Regions from separate parts of the Anaeromyxobacter sp. SG64 genome, predicted to be linked through region 1. Evidence: riboswitches for the same ligand, from Rfam matches in the RefSeq annotation. Region 1 holds a riboswitch; the other holds the start of a gene.
The links. A riboswitch is a leader RNA that binds a small molecule or an ion and turns the genes downstream of it on or off. The one in region 1 is predicted to bind cobalamin.
Positions count from the first base shown of each region.

Region 2: it holds a riboswitch for cobalamin, as region 1 does, so the genes downstream of both, MNZ29_RS00945 (ribonucleoside triphosphate reductase) here and MNZ29_RS03575 (TonB-dependent siderophore receptor) in region 1, are expected to answer to the same signal.

Region 1 covers NZ_JALCZB010000007.1:14,779-22,204, reverse strand. The annotation lists gene MNZ29_RS03585 (ABC transporter substrate-binding protein) at 1-739, opposite strand, end outside; gene MNZ29_RS03580 (MXAN_6577-like cysteine-rich protein) at 727-2,292, opposite strand; gene MNZ29_RS03575 (TonB-dependent siderophore receptor) at 2,289-4,256, opposite strand; cobalamin riboswitch at 4,336-4,514, opposite strand; gene MNZ29_RS03570 (helix-hairpin-helix domain-containing protein) at 4,627-4,947, opposite strand; gene MNZ29_RS03565 (hypothetical protein) at 4,944-5,204, opposite strand; gene MNZ29_RS03560 (ABC transporter substrate-binding protein) at 5,355-6,164, opposite strand; gene MNZ29_RS03555 (DUF3467 domain-containing protein) at 6,326-6,637, opposite strand; gene MNZ29_RS03550 (carboxylesterase) at 6,739-7,426, shown strand, end outside.
Region 2 covers NZ_JALCZB010000002.1:49,672-57,097, reverse strand. The annotation lists gene MNZ29_RS00970 (sensor histidine kinase) at 1-1,019, opposite strand, end outside; gene MNZ29_RS00965 (NAD(P)-dependent oxidoreductase) at 1,178-1,882, opposite strand; gene MNZ29_RS00960 (amino acid ABC transporter ATP-binding protein) at 2,132-2,890, opposite strand; gene MNZ29_RS00955 (amino acid ABC transporter permease) at 2,899-3,534, opposite strand; gene MNZ29_RS00950 (amino acid ABC transporter substrate-binding protein) at 3,545-4,333, opposite strand; cobalamin riboswitch at 4,516-4,721, shown strand; gene MNZ29_RS00945 (ribonucleoside triphosphate reductase) at 4,848-6,956, shown strand; gene MNZ29_RS00940 (anaerobic ribonucleoside-triphosphate reductase activating protein) at 6,953-7,426, shown strand, end outside.

The DNA.
Region 1 (7,426 bases):
CGACGAGCTCCGGATCGTCCACGACCGCCTTCTCGAGCGGGTAGACCGGCCAGGGCCGCTCGCCGCGGACGACGTTCTCGGCCCCGGCGAGCGCGAGGAGCTCGTCGGGGAAGCTCCCCGGGCCCGCCACCACGAGCGGCTCCCGTCCGACGACGAAGAGGACGCGCTTGCGCTTCACCTCCCGCCCCCGGCGCCTCACGTCGTCCACCGCCGCGCGCAGGGACCGCGCGAGCCGCTCGCCGCCCGCGGGATCTCCGAGCGCCTCGCCCACGAGGCGCGGCGTCGCGAGCACGTCGGCGACGCTCACGATCGGGATGGCGAGGACCGGGAACGGGTGGCGCGACGCGGCCGACAGCTCGGCGATGCGCCGCACCGCGCCGAGGGCGCCCCCGTCGGTCACCCACAGCAGGAGATCGGGAGAGAGCGCGAGCACCGCCTCCGGGCTCGGGTCGAGGAACCCGCCCACGCGCGGGAGGTCCTTCACCTCGGGAGAGTCGTCGAGCCGCGTCACGCCCACGAGCCGATCCGCGTGGCCGAGGGCGACCACGACGTCGGTGAGGCTCGGGGCGAGCACGACGACGCGGCGGGGCGGCGCCTTCGGACGCGGCCCCACCCAGATCGCGCCGCCCTCCGCGGCGCCCTTGCCGGACGGGCGCAGGGGATCGTCCGCCGCCGCGCGCGACGGGGCGAGCGCGGCGAGGGCGAGGGCGAGGGCGGCGGCGCGGATCACTCGCTGCATGCGATGTCGGAGGCCCAGGCGAAGTAGACCACCGGGCAGACGTCGACGGCCGTTCCGATGGCGCGGGACGCTGGATCGAACGGCAGCACCTTGCCCGAGCTCTGGTCGGTGACGTAGCCGCGCCCGCCACAGAACGCCACGTTGCCCGGGATGATCGCGCTCGCGTCGACGGCGGCGCCGACCTTCGGCGCGCCCGAGACGTCCACCGGGACGATCGCGCCGGGGGCCTCGGTCGGGAAGGAGAACGAGCCGCACGCGACCCACACCGTCGAGCCCAGCACCGCGACGTCGCCGGGGTTCTTGCATCCAGGCCCGAGGTCCACGATCGAGGTCGCGTCGTTCGCGGCCGTGTCGACGACGAGGAGTTTCCCGTTCCCGGCCGGCGCCGTGTAGTAAACGCCCGAAAGCTTCAAATTGGGGAGCGACACGAACACGCGGGCGCCGACCGTCGCCACCTGGTTCGGGAAGGGATAGCCGGGGGCGTCGAAGCTGCCCGGGATCGCGAGGACGTCGATCGTGCCCGTGACCTCGCCGCAGCGCGCCCGGCAGCGGCCGTCGCGGCACTCGCGGCCCGCGGCGCAGGCGCCGCCCGCGCCGCAGGCGGGCGCGTCGGGCTTCGCGCACTCGGCGAGCCCGGAGAGATCGACCTTCGCGATCTGCTGGCCGACCGGGGCGGTCTGGTCGCCCGTGGGCCCGTTGCCGTAGAGCGCGACGTACGCGGTCGTCCCCGCGACGGCGAGCCCGTGCGGGTTCGGCGCGTCGCCGGGCAGCACGATCTCGTCGAGCACCCCGCCCGCCGCGTCGAGGACCACGAGCGTGCCGACGCCGGAGTTCGCGGCGAGCACCGCGCCGGCGTACGTCGTGACGTACTGCAGGTCGTTCCCGGGCAGCACGGTGAGGCTCGTGGGCAGGCTCGCGTCGATGGGCACGACGCCCACCCCGGCGGGGTAGCCGTTCGCGGTGTAGAGCACGTCCGCGCCCATCGCGAGCGCCGTGGGGCCGCCGCGCGACAGGCGCGGGGCGCCGGCGGGGGCCAGCTCGGCCGTCACCGGCCGAACGTCCCCCGTCGCGTAGCAGGCGACGAACACCTCGGCGCGGCAGGCGCCGTCGCGGCACGACTCCCCCGCGCCGCAGGCCTTGCCGCAGGCGCCGCAGTTCTGCCGATCCGTCGCGAGCTCCACGCACGACCGGCCGCACGCCGTGAACCCGCCGGGACACGCCGCGGTGCAGGCGGTGGCGTCCGCCTGCGTCGTGCAGAAGTCGGCCGCGCCGCAGGCGGTGTCGCACGCGCCGCAGTGCTGCGCGTCGCGGGCGAGATCGGTGCAGGCCCCGCCGCACAGGGCGATGCCCGGCGCGCAGCCGCAGCTCCCGGCGCTGCACGCCTCGAGCGCGCCGCAGGTCGCCCCGCAGGCGCCGCAGTTCGAGGCGTCGGTGAGGAGCGACACGCAGCGGCCGCCGCAGTCGACCTCGCCCGAGGGGCAGACGAGGTCCTTCTTGCAGCCGAGGGCGAACGCGAGCGCGAGCGCGACCGCGAGGGGGGAACGGAGGGTCATGGGGTCCTTTCACTGCGAGAAAAGGTCCCGCCGCGGAGCGTGACCATCCACGTCCGGCCGGGGAGGGGGTTGCCGTAGCCGTCGAGGAGCGTCCGGTCGTCGCCGAGGTTCTCGACCTCGAGGTGGAGGGCGACGAGCGGTTGGCGAAGGATCCGCACGGAGGCGCCTGCGCCGAGGATCGTCTGGTCCGGGAGCCGGGCCTGGTTCCGGAGGTCGAGGTACTGGTCGCGCACGTGCTCCACCTGGAGGTGGGCGCCGACCCGGCCGGGCGAGATCGCGGCGCGCGCGTAGACCCGGTGGCGCGGCCGGCGGGGCAGCGCGTTCCCGAGCACGTCGGCGCTGCCGCGCAGCACCTCGGTGGGGAGGAAGGTGTACGCGCCGGAGAGGGCGAGCCCGAGCGCGCGCCGCCAGGGCGAGGTCGCCGCCTCGGCCTCCACGCCCGCGACGAAGGCGCGGCCGGTGTTGAACGGGCGGAACCTGCCGACGCTCGCCGGCTCGTAGGTGATGATGTCGTCGTAGACGGTCGCGTGGCCGCCGACGGAGAGGAGCCCGAGCGCGCCGTCGTAGACGAGCCCCGCGTCGGCGCCGGCGCCCTTCTCCGAGCGCAGGTCGCGGTTCGGGGCGAGGAGCCCCTGCTCGAGGTAGAGCTCCGCGAAGCTCGGTACGCGGTAGGTCCGTCCGCCGCTCGCCCGGAGCGCGAGGCCGCGGGCGAGCTCGAGCGCCGCGCCGAGCTTGGCGGAGACGCCCGAGTATCCGCCGGTCCGCTCCGCCCGCACCGACGGGCCGACGCGCAGCCGGCCGCCGGCGAGGAGCAGGTCCTCCGCGAGCGCGCCCGCGAAGCCAGGCCGGCTCCGCGTCCCGCCGAGCGCGTCGCTCGAGTAGCCCTCCACCTCCGCGGAGGCGGCGGCGGTGAGGACGCCCGGCCCGTGCGTGAGCCCCGCCTCGAGCTCGAGCCCGCCGGCGCCGCCGCGCTGCCGCGTGGGGTCCGACCCCGTCGCGGCGAGCCTCGTGTCTAGGAGGTCGCGGCGGCCGAACGCACGAGCGGCGAGCGTGAGGCGAGGGTGAACCGCGCGCGCGACGCGCAGCATCGCGAGCACCCGCCCGTCCTCCTCCCAGTCCGCGGGGGTCGGCTGGTAGGGCGAGCCGGGGAGCTCGCGCCGCCCGGCCGTGAGCTGCGCGAGGCCGTCGACCCGGAAGCCGCTCGCGACCCCGCCGAACTTGGCGAGGGCGCCGGCGCGCCGCGCGCCGTTGTTCCGGCGGGTCCGCTCCTCGAGGGGGCTCCCCGGCAGCGACGGCCGGTCGTCGAATGCGTAGGTGAAGTCGCCCTGGGTGTCCTCGCCGGTGGCCGCCGCGAAGAGCGAGAACGGCCCGACCTCCGCGACGGTGTCGGCGGAGATCGCGTAGGTGCCGAAGGCGCCGGTGGTCGCCTCGGCGGAGAGCTCGCCCTTCTCGCCCTGGCGCATCACGACGTTCACCGCGCCGCCGAGCGCGCCCGCGCCGAACTGCGCGCCCGCCGCGCCGCGCACCACCTCGATGCGCGAGATCCACTGGCGCGGGATGGTCGAGAGATCCACCCCGCCGCCAGCCGTGCCGAGCGGGAGCCCGTCGAGCAGCACCTTCACGCCGTCCGCGGCGACGCCCCGCACCGAGACGGTGGCGAGCTGGCCGAGCGTGCCGTAGCGGGTGACCGAGACGCCCGGGGCGGTGGCGAGGAGCTGCGCCACGTCCTTCGCCTCGCCCTCGAAGCGGCTCGCGGACACCACCGTCGCGGACGCGGTCGGATCCTTCTCGACCTCGGCGCGTGGTACCCGGACCTCGACCTCGGGGAGCCGCACCGGCGGCTCGCTCTCGGACGGCGGCGCGTCGGGGACGGTGCCGTCGGCGCGCGCACGCAGCGCGAGCCCGAGCGCCAGCGCGGCGACGAGGGCGCACGCGCGCCCCGATGAGCGGGAAGTCGAGCCCAAGTGTCGGGTCTCCTCCGGACCCGATGCATCTTTGCTCGCCGCGAACGGCGAGGCCGCGCACCATGCGCGACAGGCTCGGAGGGAGGTCTCCTGGCTCCCGGGTCGCGGAGGGACGCTCCGCTCGGTACCTCCACCTTCCCACCGCGATTGGGCTGCGGCAGTGGCGACTTCCGAGGCACCTTCACCCGGCTACAGTGGCGGGACCGCGCCGGACTTCGACCGGCTTCCCTGTTCCTCCGTGCCGCTGAATCGAAGCCACGAGTAGCGCCCGCCCGCGCCGGGTGTCAAGCAGGACCCCGCGGGGCGTCGCCGGGGCACCCGGCCGGAGAGTGCATGCGCCGGCCGGGTCCCCGAGCGAATCCGGGTGCCTTCACTTCCGTGCGGTCACCGCAGCGGTGCCGGACGGAGCGGAGCCCACGGCGACGTTCGCCTTCACCTTCGCGAGCCACGCGGGGCCGATCCCCTTCACGACGAGCACGTCCTCCGGCCGGCGGAACGGCTGGCGGGCCCGCTGAGCGACGATCGCCTGGGCGCGCTTCTCTCCGACGCCCGGCAGGCGCATGAGCTCGGCGACGCTCGCGCGGTTGAGGTCGATCCGCTCGCCCGGGCCGAGCGCTCTCTTCGCGGCGAGCGCGGGGCCCGCGAGGAGCAGCACCGCGGCGGCGACCGCGGCGAGGAGGGCCCGCCTCACGGCCGCACCTCGACGGTCTCGAGCCCCACGCGGCGCGGCGCTCCGTTCCCCGCGGGCCGCCCGTCCTCGCGCAGCTCGCGCACCTGGAGCTTGTTCGTCCCGAGGGGCAAGGCGTCGAGCAGGATCGCGATGCTGCCGTCCCTGTTCGTGAACGCGACGCCGATCTTCGGCCACCAGGTCCGCTCGCCGTTCGCGCTGTCGGGGATGGCGTAGACCGCGAGCTTGCGGGCGCCGCCCTTGTCGTTCGTGTCGCTCATCTCTCTCTCCGTTCCGTTCGAGCGCGCGGTCGTGCGCGCGCGCGGCAGGAGAGCAGCGCCTGTGCCGGTCCCAACCCCGCGGGATCCTTTGGACCGTCCACGGAACGGGGGTTCAGGCCCGGCCGCGGCGGCCGCGCGGCGGCCGCGCGCTCACGCGGCGGTCGCGTCGCGCAGCCACGCCGCCGTCTCGACGAACGACGGGCCGTCGTGGATGAGGTTCCGCCCGCGCTCGGTGGTGGACGCGAGCACGCGTGGCGCGACCGCCCGATCCCAGCCGCGCTCGCGCACGAGCGCCTCCGCGTCGATCGGGTGCTCGGGCTCCGAGAACACGATCACCCAGTCCGGCGCGAGGCCCGGCACCTCGTCGAGCTCCGGCGGGGCATACGCGTCCGGCCGATCGCCGTGCACGGGCTCGAGCCCCGCGAGCCAGAGCAGGTCGTGCACGAACGCGCGCCCCCCGGGACGCCGCAGGTGGCGGCCGAACCACAGCTCCGCGTACGCGCGTGGCCGCGGGGAGGGAGCGGAGGCGACGAGCTCGGCGCACGCGCGCTCGAGCCGGTCGCAGAGAGAGCGCGCCGCGGCGAGCCGCCCGGTGAGCGCCCCGAGCGCGACGGTGTTCTCGAGGATGCCGAACCGGCTCTGCGGCACGGGCAGGAGCGCCACCGGGAGCCCCGCCGCCGCGAGCCGGCGCGCCAGCGGGAGCTGCACGCCGTCGGTCGCCACGACGAGCTCGGGGCGGACGGCGCGGATCGCCTCGGGGTCGCCGGAGACGTAGTCGGCGACCACGGGCGCGCCGAGGCCGGGCACGTAGCGCGCGCAGTAGGGCGTGACGCCCACCACCGCGTCGCCCGCGCCGAGCGCGAAGAGCGTCTCGGTGGCGGACGAGACCAGGGAGACGATGCGCCCGGGGCGCTCCGGCAGCTCGAACGTGGTGCCGAGGAGCGGGGAGGAGATCTTCATGGAACTGGCTCCGTGGAGGACCGCCGAGCGAGGCGAGCGCCGGGGCGTCACCGCGTCCGGCGGCGCGGTCATGGGACGCGGCGAGCAAGGGGGCGACGCACGATCACCGAGCGCGGGCAGGGGGTTCAGGACGACGTGGCTCGCCCGGGGTCACACCGCCTTCACGCCACCGCGCCTCCGTGGGGGAAGTGAGGCGTGTCGCCGAGGTCCAGCTCGCCGAAGCGCGCCTCGTACTTCGCGACGTTGTCCTGGATCGCGAGCATGAGCCGCTTCATGTGCTTGGGCGTCGTGATGATCCGCGAGCGGACGGTCGCCTTCGGCGCCTGCGGCTGGATGTAGATGAGGTCGAGGGTGAACTCGGTCTCGGTGTGGTTCACCATCGCCATGTTGACGAACACTCCGTTCGCCGTGACGGGGTCGATCTCGAGCTGGAGCTGGATCGCGTGCGGCGGGACGCCGGGCTTGTCGGACATGCCGCGGTGTTAGCATGCCGGCGCCGGGAGCGCTGCCTGGACGGGGCCGTCGCACCGGGAGCATTGAAACGTAGCCCGTCCAGGGGTAAGCGATCGTTCGGTTGGCACGCACGGGCATCGAGCACGGGAGGGAGTTCGAGCTGCGCGGCGGCCCGGACGCCGTCCTGCTCCTGCACGGGCTCACTGGCTCCACCTTCGAGATGCACGTCGTGGCGCGCCGCCTCGCCGACACCGGCATGCGCTGCCTCGCGCCGGTCATGGCGGGGCACGGCGGCGACCCCCGGGACCTGCTCGGCGTGCCGTGGTCGGAGTGGGTCGCGAAGGCGCGCCGCGAGCTCGGCCGGCTCGAGGGCGCGCGGCGCACGTTCGTGGTCGGCTGCTCGATGGGCGCGCTCGTCGCCTGCGCGCTCGCCCACGATCACCCGGAGCGCGTCGACGGCCTCGTCCTCCTCGCCCCCGCGCTCGAGCTCCAGCTCCACGGCCGCCTCGGCGCCTTGCTGGCGCGGCTCGGGCCGATCTCGCGGATCGTCGTCCCAAAGGAGGCGGGCTCGGACGTCCGCGATCCCGAGATGCGCGAGCGCAACCGCGCCCCGACCCTCGGCGGCGTGCCGCTCGGCGCGGTCGCGGAGCTCGCCGCGCTCGCCGCGCACGTGGACCGCCAGCTTCCGGGCATCGCCGCGCCCGCGCTGGTCGTCGCCGGGGCGCGCGATCACACCGTCACCGTCGGCGGGGCCCGGCGGATCGCGCGGCGCATCGGGAGCGGGCCGGCCGAGCTCGTGGTCCTCGAGG
Region 2 (7,426 bases), on a different contig from region 1:
GACTTGTTCATGTTGAGGAAGCGGCGCCCGCGCGGCTCGAAGAGCTGGACCGTCCCGACGACGCTGCCGTCCACCTGCAGCGGCGCGATCACCATCGAGCTGAGCTGGCAGCTCGGCGACACCGTGCAGTCGTAGGCCTGGCGGACGCCGTCGGCGAACACGACCGCGTTCTCCGCGATCGACTGGCGCGTGTAAGGCGAGGCGATCGGGTTGCCCGGCAGGTGGTGGTCGGAGCCCATGCCGGCCCAGCCGAGGACGCGCTCGGTGTCGGTGACCCCCACCGCGCCGACGCCCGTCTCCTCCTTGATGATCGCGGCGAGCTCGCCGGCGGTGTCGCGGCCGATCCCGCGCACGAGGAGGCGCAGCGTGCGGTCCGCGACCTTGAGGGCGCGGGCCGAGGACGTCGCCGCGACGCGGTCCTGCTCGCGCTGGCGCTCGAGGAGCACCGCCATGAAGAGCGCGGCGCCGATGGGGTTCGCGATCACCATGGGCCCGGCGATCGCCTTCACGATCGCGATGGCCTGCTCGGGCGGCGCCTGCGTCAGGTACCGCACGATCACCATGTGGAGGATCTCGCCGACGAGGGTCGTCGCGAAGGCGACCCGCGGCGTCATCAGGCGCTCGGGCCGGCGCTTCAGGGCGACGTGCACGAGGCCGCCGAGGAGGCCCTCCAGCGTGGTGGAGACGGCGCCCGGGAACGCGGCCGCGCCGGTCATCGCGGTCACGCGGTGCAGGCCGGCGGTGGCCCCCACGAGCATCCCGAGGGCGGGGCCGCCCAGCAGGCCGGCGAGCGTCGAGCCGACCGCCCGCGCGTTCACGATGGCCTGCCCGCCGACGACCGGCACGCCGAGGTAGTTCCCGAGGATCGCGATGCCGCTGAAGACGAGGTACAGGCGGATCTTGCCGCGGGGGCGGGGCCAGTCGGGCTTGAGCGGCCGGAACGCGGGGGACCGGCAGTACAGGTAGAAGATGACGAGGAAGACCGAGAGCGCCTCGATGAGCTGCAGCGCGAGCTTCATGCCGGTCTCCCGTCGGCCGCGCGTCCCTCCTCGAGGTCGGGAGGGGCGCGGCGAGCGGGCATTATGGCCCCCGCGCCGTCCTGCGCGAAAGCCCGCCGGCCGAGCTCCGAGTCGGCGGGTTCCGCGGCGCCTGCGACCGGGCGCGGCGAGCGCGGCGCCTAGAACTGCTCGCCGGCGCCCTCCCTCTCGGCTGCCTTCACCGACGCGAGCCCCACCATCCGGCGTACGTGCGCGGGGTGCTCGAGCTCGTCGAGCAGGAAGTTCGCCAGGTCGGCGCGGCTCAACGTGAGGCGGGCGCCGGGAGGCATCCGGCCGTCTCCCACGCCGTAGGCCCGCGTGAGCCCGCCGTTCGTCAGCCGCGGCGGTCGAGCGATGGTCCAGTCGAGGCCGCTCTCGCTCACGACGTGCTCCATCTCGGCGGAGTCCCTCGCCACGTTGCGCAGGAACGTCCGGCGCGCGATGGCGCTCAGGAGCCCGTCCGCCTCGAAGAGCACGGCCACGCCGACGATGAGGAGCCTTCGCACGCCGGTCGCCTCCATCGCGGCGACGGTGCTCCGCGCGCAGTCGCTCACGAGGGTGGTCGGCCCCAGCCCCGCGGGCCCGAGCGCCGACAGCACGGCGTCGTGACCGGACATCGCCGCGCGCAGCGCGTCGCGATCGCGCGGGTCGCCCGGGACCACGCTCAGGCCGTCGCGGAGGAGGGGCTCGAGCTTCTCCGGCGAACGCACGAAGGCGGTCACGAGGTGGCCGCGCCAGCGAGCCTGCTCGATGATCGCGCGACCGGTGCCACCCGTCGCGCCGAGGACGAACAGCCTCTTCTTCTTCCCCCCCAGGTCCTCTCGCTCCAAGGCTGAAGCGCTCAAGCTCGCGTCCTTCCGCTCGGCGATGCGGTCGTCCCGTGGGTCGGGCGGCGCTCCCGAGACCGGGGCGGAACTGCACGGCGCAGGCCACGTCGCGGCGCTCTCGGGGCCGCGAAAAGCCCCGCCGAAGGCTCGCGATTGCTCGCGCGGCGAATCCTCGCGGAGGGGCGGCGCGGCCGCGGCCTGAGCAGATCGCTCAGGGCGTGAGCGCCGACCTCGCGGCGGGGCGTGGAGACGTGACGAGCCGCCGACCTACGTGGGGCCGTTCTGGGAGAAGCGCCTCAGGAAGGCCCGGGTCCGCTCGTTCCTGGGATTGTCGATGAGCTCCCGGGCCGGGCCTTCCTCCACGATGACCCCGCCGTCCATCAGCATGGCGCGATCGGCCACCTCGCGGGCGAAGCCCATCTCGTGAGTGACGACCACCATCGTCATCTTCTCGGCGGCCAGGGCGCGCATGACCTTGAGGATCTCGCCCGTCAGCTCGGGGTCGAGGGCGCTCGTCGGCTCGTCGAAGAAGAGCACCTGCGGGTCGAGGGCGAGGGCGCGCGCGATGGAGACGCGCTGCTTCTGACCGCCCGAGAGCTCGCAGGGATAGGCGCCGGCCTTGCCGGTGAGGCCCATCTTCTCGAGCAGCGCGAGCGCCACCTCCCGCGCCGCGGCCTTCCCGCGCCCCAGCACGCGCACCTGCGCCTCGGTGATGTTGCGCAGCACGGAGAAGTGGGGGAACAGGTTGAAGTCCTGGAACACGAGGCCGAGCTTGAGGAGCGCGCTGCGCAGCGTGGCCTTGTCGGCGTAGACGCCGCGGTCGAGGATCCGGGTGCCGCAGATGGAGATGCTGCCGCTGCTGGCGGTCTCGAGGTGGGTGACGGCGCGGAGCAGCGTGGACTTGCCCGAGCCCGACGGCCCGATGATGGCGAGCACCTCGCCCTGGTGCACCGAGAAGGAGATGTCGGTGAGGACCCGGAGGTCGCCGAAGGACTTGGAGAGGTGGTCGACGGTGACGACGTCCATGGCCCGGCTCAGCTGTAGTACTCGAGCTTCCGCTCGGCGCGGAGGAAGAGCTCGGAGACCGCCCAGTTCATGACGAAGTAGAACACCCCCGCCACGAAGATGGGCGTGGTGGAGAACTGACGCGCGGAGGCGTTCTGCGCCACCCGGAAGAGCTCGGCCACGCCGATGGTCTGGGCGAGGGCGGTGTCCTTCACGAGCGTGATGACCTCGTTGGCGGAGGCCGGCAGGATCCGCTTCACCACCTGGGGCAGGACGATCCGGAAGAAGGTGTCGGCGCGCGTGAAGCCGAGCACCTTGGCGGCCTCGTACTGGCCCTTCGCGATCGACTGGATGCCACCACGGTAGATCTCGGCGAAGTAGGCGGCGTAGTTGATGGTGAAGGCCACGATCACGGCGGTGAACCGATCGTACGAGGCCTCGAACAGATAGTAGGGGGCGAAGTAGACGAAGAGGATCTGCAGGATGAGCGGCGTGCCGCGCATCACGAGGATGTAGAGGTTGACCGGGACGCGCAGGAGCCGGCTCGCCGACATGCGGCCGAGCGCGACCGGCAGGGCGAGGGGGAGCGCGAAGACCAGCGTCAGGAAGAAGATCTCCAGGGAGACGAGCGATCCCTGGAGCATCGCCCCCAGCAGCTTCACCATGCGCGGGTGCTCACTTCCCGACGACCGAGATGTCCGAGCCGAACCACTTCGTGGTCACCTTGGCGAGCGTGCCGTCCTTGGCCATGCTCTCGAGCGCGCCCTGCACCGCGTCCCGGAGGGCGAGATCGTTCTTGCGGAAGCCCACCCCGAACACCTCGGGGGCGAGCGTCTCCTTCAGGACGGCGTAGGCCTTGCCCGAGCGCTTGATGTTGTCGTCGGCGACGATGAGGTCCATCACCACCGCGTCCACGCCGCGGGCCTCGAGGTCCATCAGGGCGGTGAGGTTGTCCTTGAACTCCACCACCTCCTCGAGCGACGCGCGGAAGGCCTTGGCGCCCTCGAGGGCGTCGGCGGCCGAGGAGCCGGCCTGGAGGCCGACCTTCTTCCCCTTGAGGCTCGCGAGGGTGGAGTAGCCGGAGGCCTTCTTCACCACCACCACCTGGGCGTTGCGCAGGTACGGCTTCGTGAAGCTCATCGCCTTCTTGCGCTCGTCGGTGATCGTGAAGCCGTTCCAGATGCAGTCGATCTTGCCGGTGTTGAGCTCCTGCTCCTTGGCGTTCCAGTCGATGGCCTGCGGGACGAGCTTCACGCCGAGCCGCCGCGCGACCTCCTTCGCCAGGTCGATGTCGTAGCCGACGATCTGGTTGTCGTCGTTCCGGAAGCCCATCGGCGGGAACGAGTCGTCGAGGCCGAGGACGAGCGTGCCCTTCTTCTTCACCGTCTCGAGCGAGGTGTCGGCGGCGAGGGCGGTGGCGTGGAGCGCCACGAGGGCGAGCGCGGCGAGCAGGGTCTTCTTCATCGGCGGTTCCTTCGCGTGGGCCTGGGGCGTCGGCGGGCGCCCTGTTCGGGGGCAGCGGAACTTCGCACGCGAGGCGGGCGTCGGCAAGGGGCCTCGATCCCCTGGATCGACGTCTCGCGAGGGGCCCGGCGCATGAACGGCCGGGCACAACATATCCCGTTGACCGTGACCGTGAACCACCATAGGTTGGGTCTCGCGCTGGTGCTCGGGGTTCGCTCCGAGCGAATAGGGAACCCGGTGAGATTCCGGGGCTGCCCCGCAGCGGTAAGCGAGAACGACCTCCGCCACACGCACTGGCCGGTTCGGCTGGGAAGCGGCGGACAGTAGGGTCCGGGAAGCCCCGGAGCGCTCGCGAGCCCGAAGACCTGCCAGCGACCGTCGCCCGGATGCTCGGGCGGCGGCACGACCGACACGCCTCGTGGGAGGGCGGAGGGTCCTCGGCGCACTGCCCTCGTACGGGCCGTCGTGTGCTCGGGTCCTCCTCCGTGTCCCGAGGCCGCCACGAGGAGGGCCCGTGTTCGAGACCATCGAGAAGCGCGACGGACGGGTGGTCCCGTTCGACGCCGAGCGCATCCAGCGAGCCATCGCCAAGGCGGGGGCCGTCACCGGCGAGGTCGACGCGGCCGAGGCGAGGCGGCTCTGCCAGCGCGTCCTCGCCATCGCGATCGCGACGATCGAGGGCCGGCCGTCGGTGGAGCGGATCCAGGACGTCGTCGAGGAGGTGCTCCTCGCGAGCCCCTACCGGCGCACGGCGCGGGCGTACGCCGTCTACCGCGAGCAGCACCGCGCGCTGCGCGAGATCTCCGACACGGCCAGCGTGGCGCTCGTCGACGCCTACCTGGAGCGCTCCGACTGGCAGGTGGCCGAGAACGCCAACATGGCGTTCAGCCTGCAAGGCCTCAACAACTACGTCGCGAGCCACGTGAGCTCCACCTACTGGCTCGAGCGGCTCTATCCGCCCGAGGTGCGGGACGCCCATCGCTCGGGCGACCTCCACCTCCACGACCTGAACCTCCTCGCCGTCTACTGCGTCGGCTGGGATCTCGCCGACCTCCTCACCGAGGGGTTCCGCGGGGCGCCCGGGAAGGCCGAGAGCGCGCCGGCGCGCCACTTCCGCACCGCCCTCGGCCAGATCGCGAACTTCTTCTACACGCTCCAGGGCGAGGCGGCGGGCGCGCAGGCGTTCTCGAGCCTCGACACGTACCTCGCGCCGTTCATCCGGCACGACGGGCTCGGCTACGAGGAGGTGCGCCAGGCGCTCCAGGAGTTCGTCTTCAACCTCAACGTGCCGACGCGCGTCGGGTTCCAGACGCCGTTCACGAACGTCACCCTCGACCTCGAGTGCCCCGCGCTGCTCCGCGACGAGGCGATCGTCCTCGGGGGCGAGCGGCAGGCGGCCACGTACGGCGAGTTCCAGGCGGAGATGGACCTGTTCAACCGCGCCTTCCTCGACGTCATGGCCGGCGGCGACGCGAAGGGGCGCGTCTTCACGTTCCCGATCCCCACCTACAACGTCACGCCCGGCTTCGACTACGAGGACCCCCGGCTCGATCGCCTCTGGGAGGTCACCGCCCGGTACGGCCTCCCGTACTTCGCGAACTTCGTGAACTCGGAGCTCTCGCCGGAGGACGCCCGCAGCATGTGCTGCCGCCTCCGCCTCGACACGCGCGAGCTCGAGCGGCGCGGCGGCGGCCTCTTCGGCGCGAGCCCGCTCACGGGGTCCATCGGCGTGGTCACCGTGAACCTGCCGCGCCTCGGCCACCTCGCGCGCGACGAGGCCGACTTCATGGCTCGCCTGGACCGGGTCATGGACCTCGCCCGCGACAGCCTGGTCCTCAAGCGGAAGATCCTGGAGCGTTACACCGAGCAGGGCCTCTATCCGTACGTCCGCCACTACCTGCGCCACATCCGCGCCCGGAGCGGCTCGTACTGGCGCAACCACTTCTCCACCATCGGCCTCGTCGGGCTCGCGGAGGCCGCCGACAACCTGCTCGACACGACGCTCGCGAGCGGGCCCGGTCGCGCCTTCGGGCTCCGCGTGCTCGACCACATGCGCGCTCGGCTCGAGCAGTACCAGGCGGAGACGGGCAGCCGGTTCAACCTGGAGGCGACGCCGGCCGAGGCGACGAGCTACCGGCTGGCCAGGTTCGACAAGGCGCGCCACCCGGGCATCCGCTGCGCGAACGAGGACGCGGCCGTCCGGGGCGCCGCGCCGTACTACACGAACTCCTCCCAGCTCCCGGTGGACGCGAGCGACGACGTCTTCGCGGTGCTCGATCACCAGGACGATTTCCAGGCGCGGTACACGGGCGGGACCGTCCAGCACGTCTTCGTCGGCGAGGCCATCGACGACCCCTCGACCGTGAAGCGGTTCGTGCGAACCGTGTGCGAGCGCTACCGGCTCCCGTACTTCACCGTCACGCCGACGTTCTCCGTGTGCGGCGAGCACGGGTACCTCGCCGGTGAGCGCCCGACCTGCCCGCGGTGCGGCGCCGCCGCCGAGGTCTACTCGCGGATCGTCGGGTACCTCCGCCCCCTGCAGCAGTGGAACGCGGGCAAGCAGGCCGAGTTCGAGCGGCGCCTGTCGCTCCGCCCGGGCGACGCCGCCGAGGTGCCAGCTTGATCATCGCGGCCCTGCGGCCCTGCTCCTTCGTCGACTGGCCCGGGAGGCTCGCCGCCGTCGTCTTCACGCAGGGCTGCAACCTCGCCTGCCGCTACTGCCACAACCCGTCGCTGCTCGCGGCCACGGCGGCGCGACCCGTGCCGGAGGGCGAGGTGCTCGCGCTCCTGGAGGCGCGGCGCGGGCGGCTCGACGGGCTCGTCGTGACGGGTGGCGAGCCCACGCTGCACGCGGGCCTGGCGCCGTTCCTGGCGCGGGTGAAGGCGCGCGGGTTCGCGGTGAAGCTCGACACGAACGGCACGCGGCCGGAGGTGGTCGCGGCGCTGCTCGCGGCGGGGCTCGTCGACTTCCTGGCCGTCGATCTGAAGGCGCTGCCCCAGGCCGCGGAGTGGCTGACCGGCTCGGCCGAGCAGCCCTTCGGGGCTCGCCGCTGCCTCGAGCTCGCGCTGGCGGCGGGGATCGAGCACGAGGTG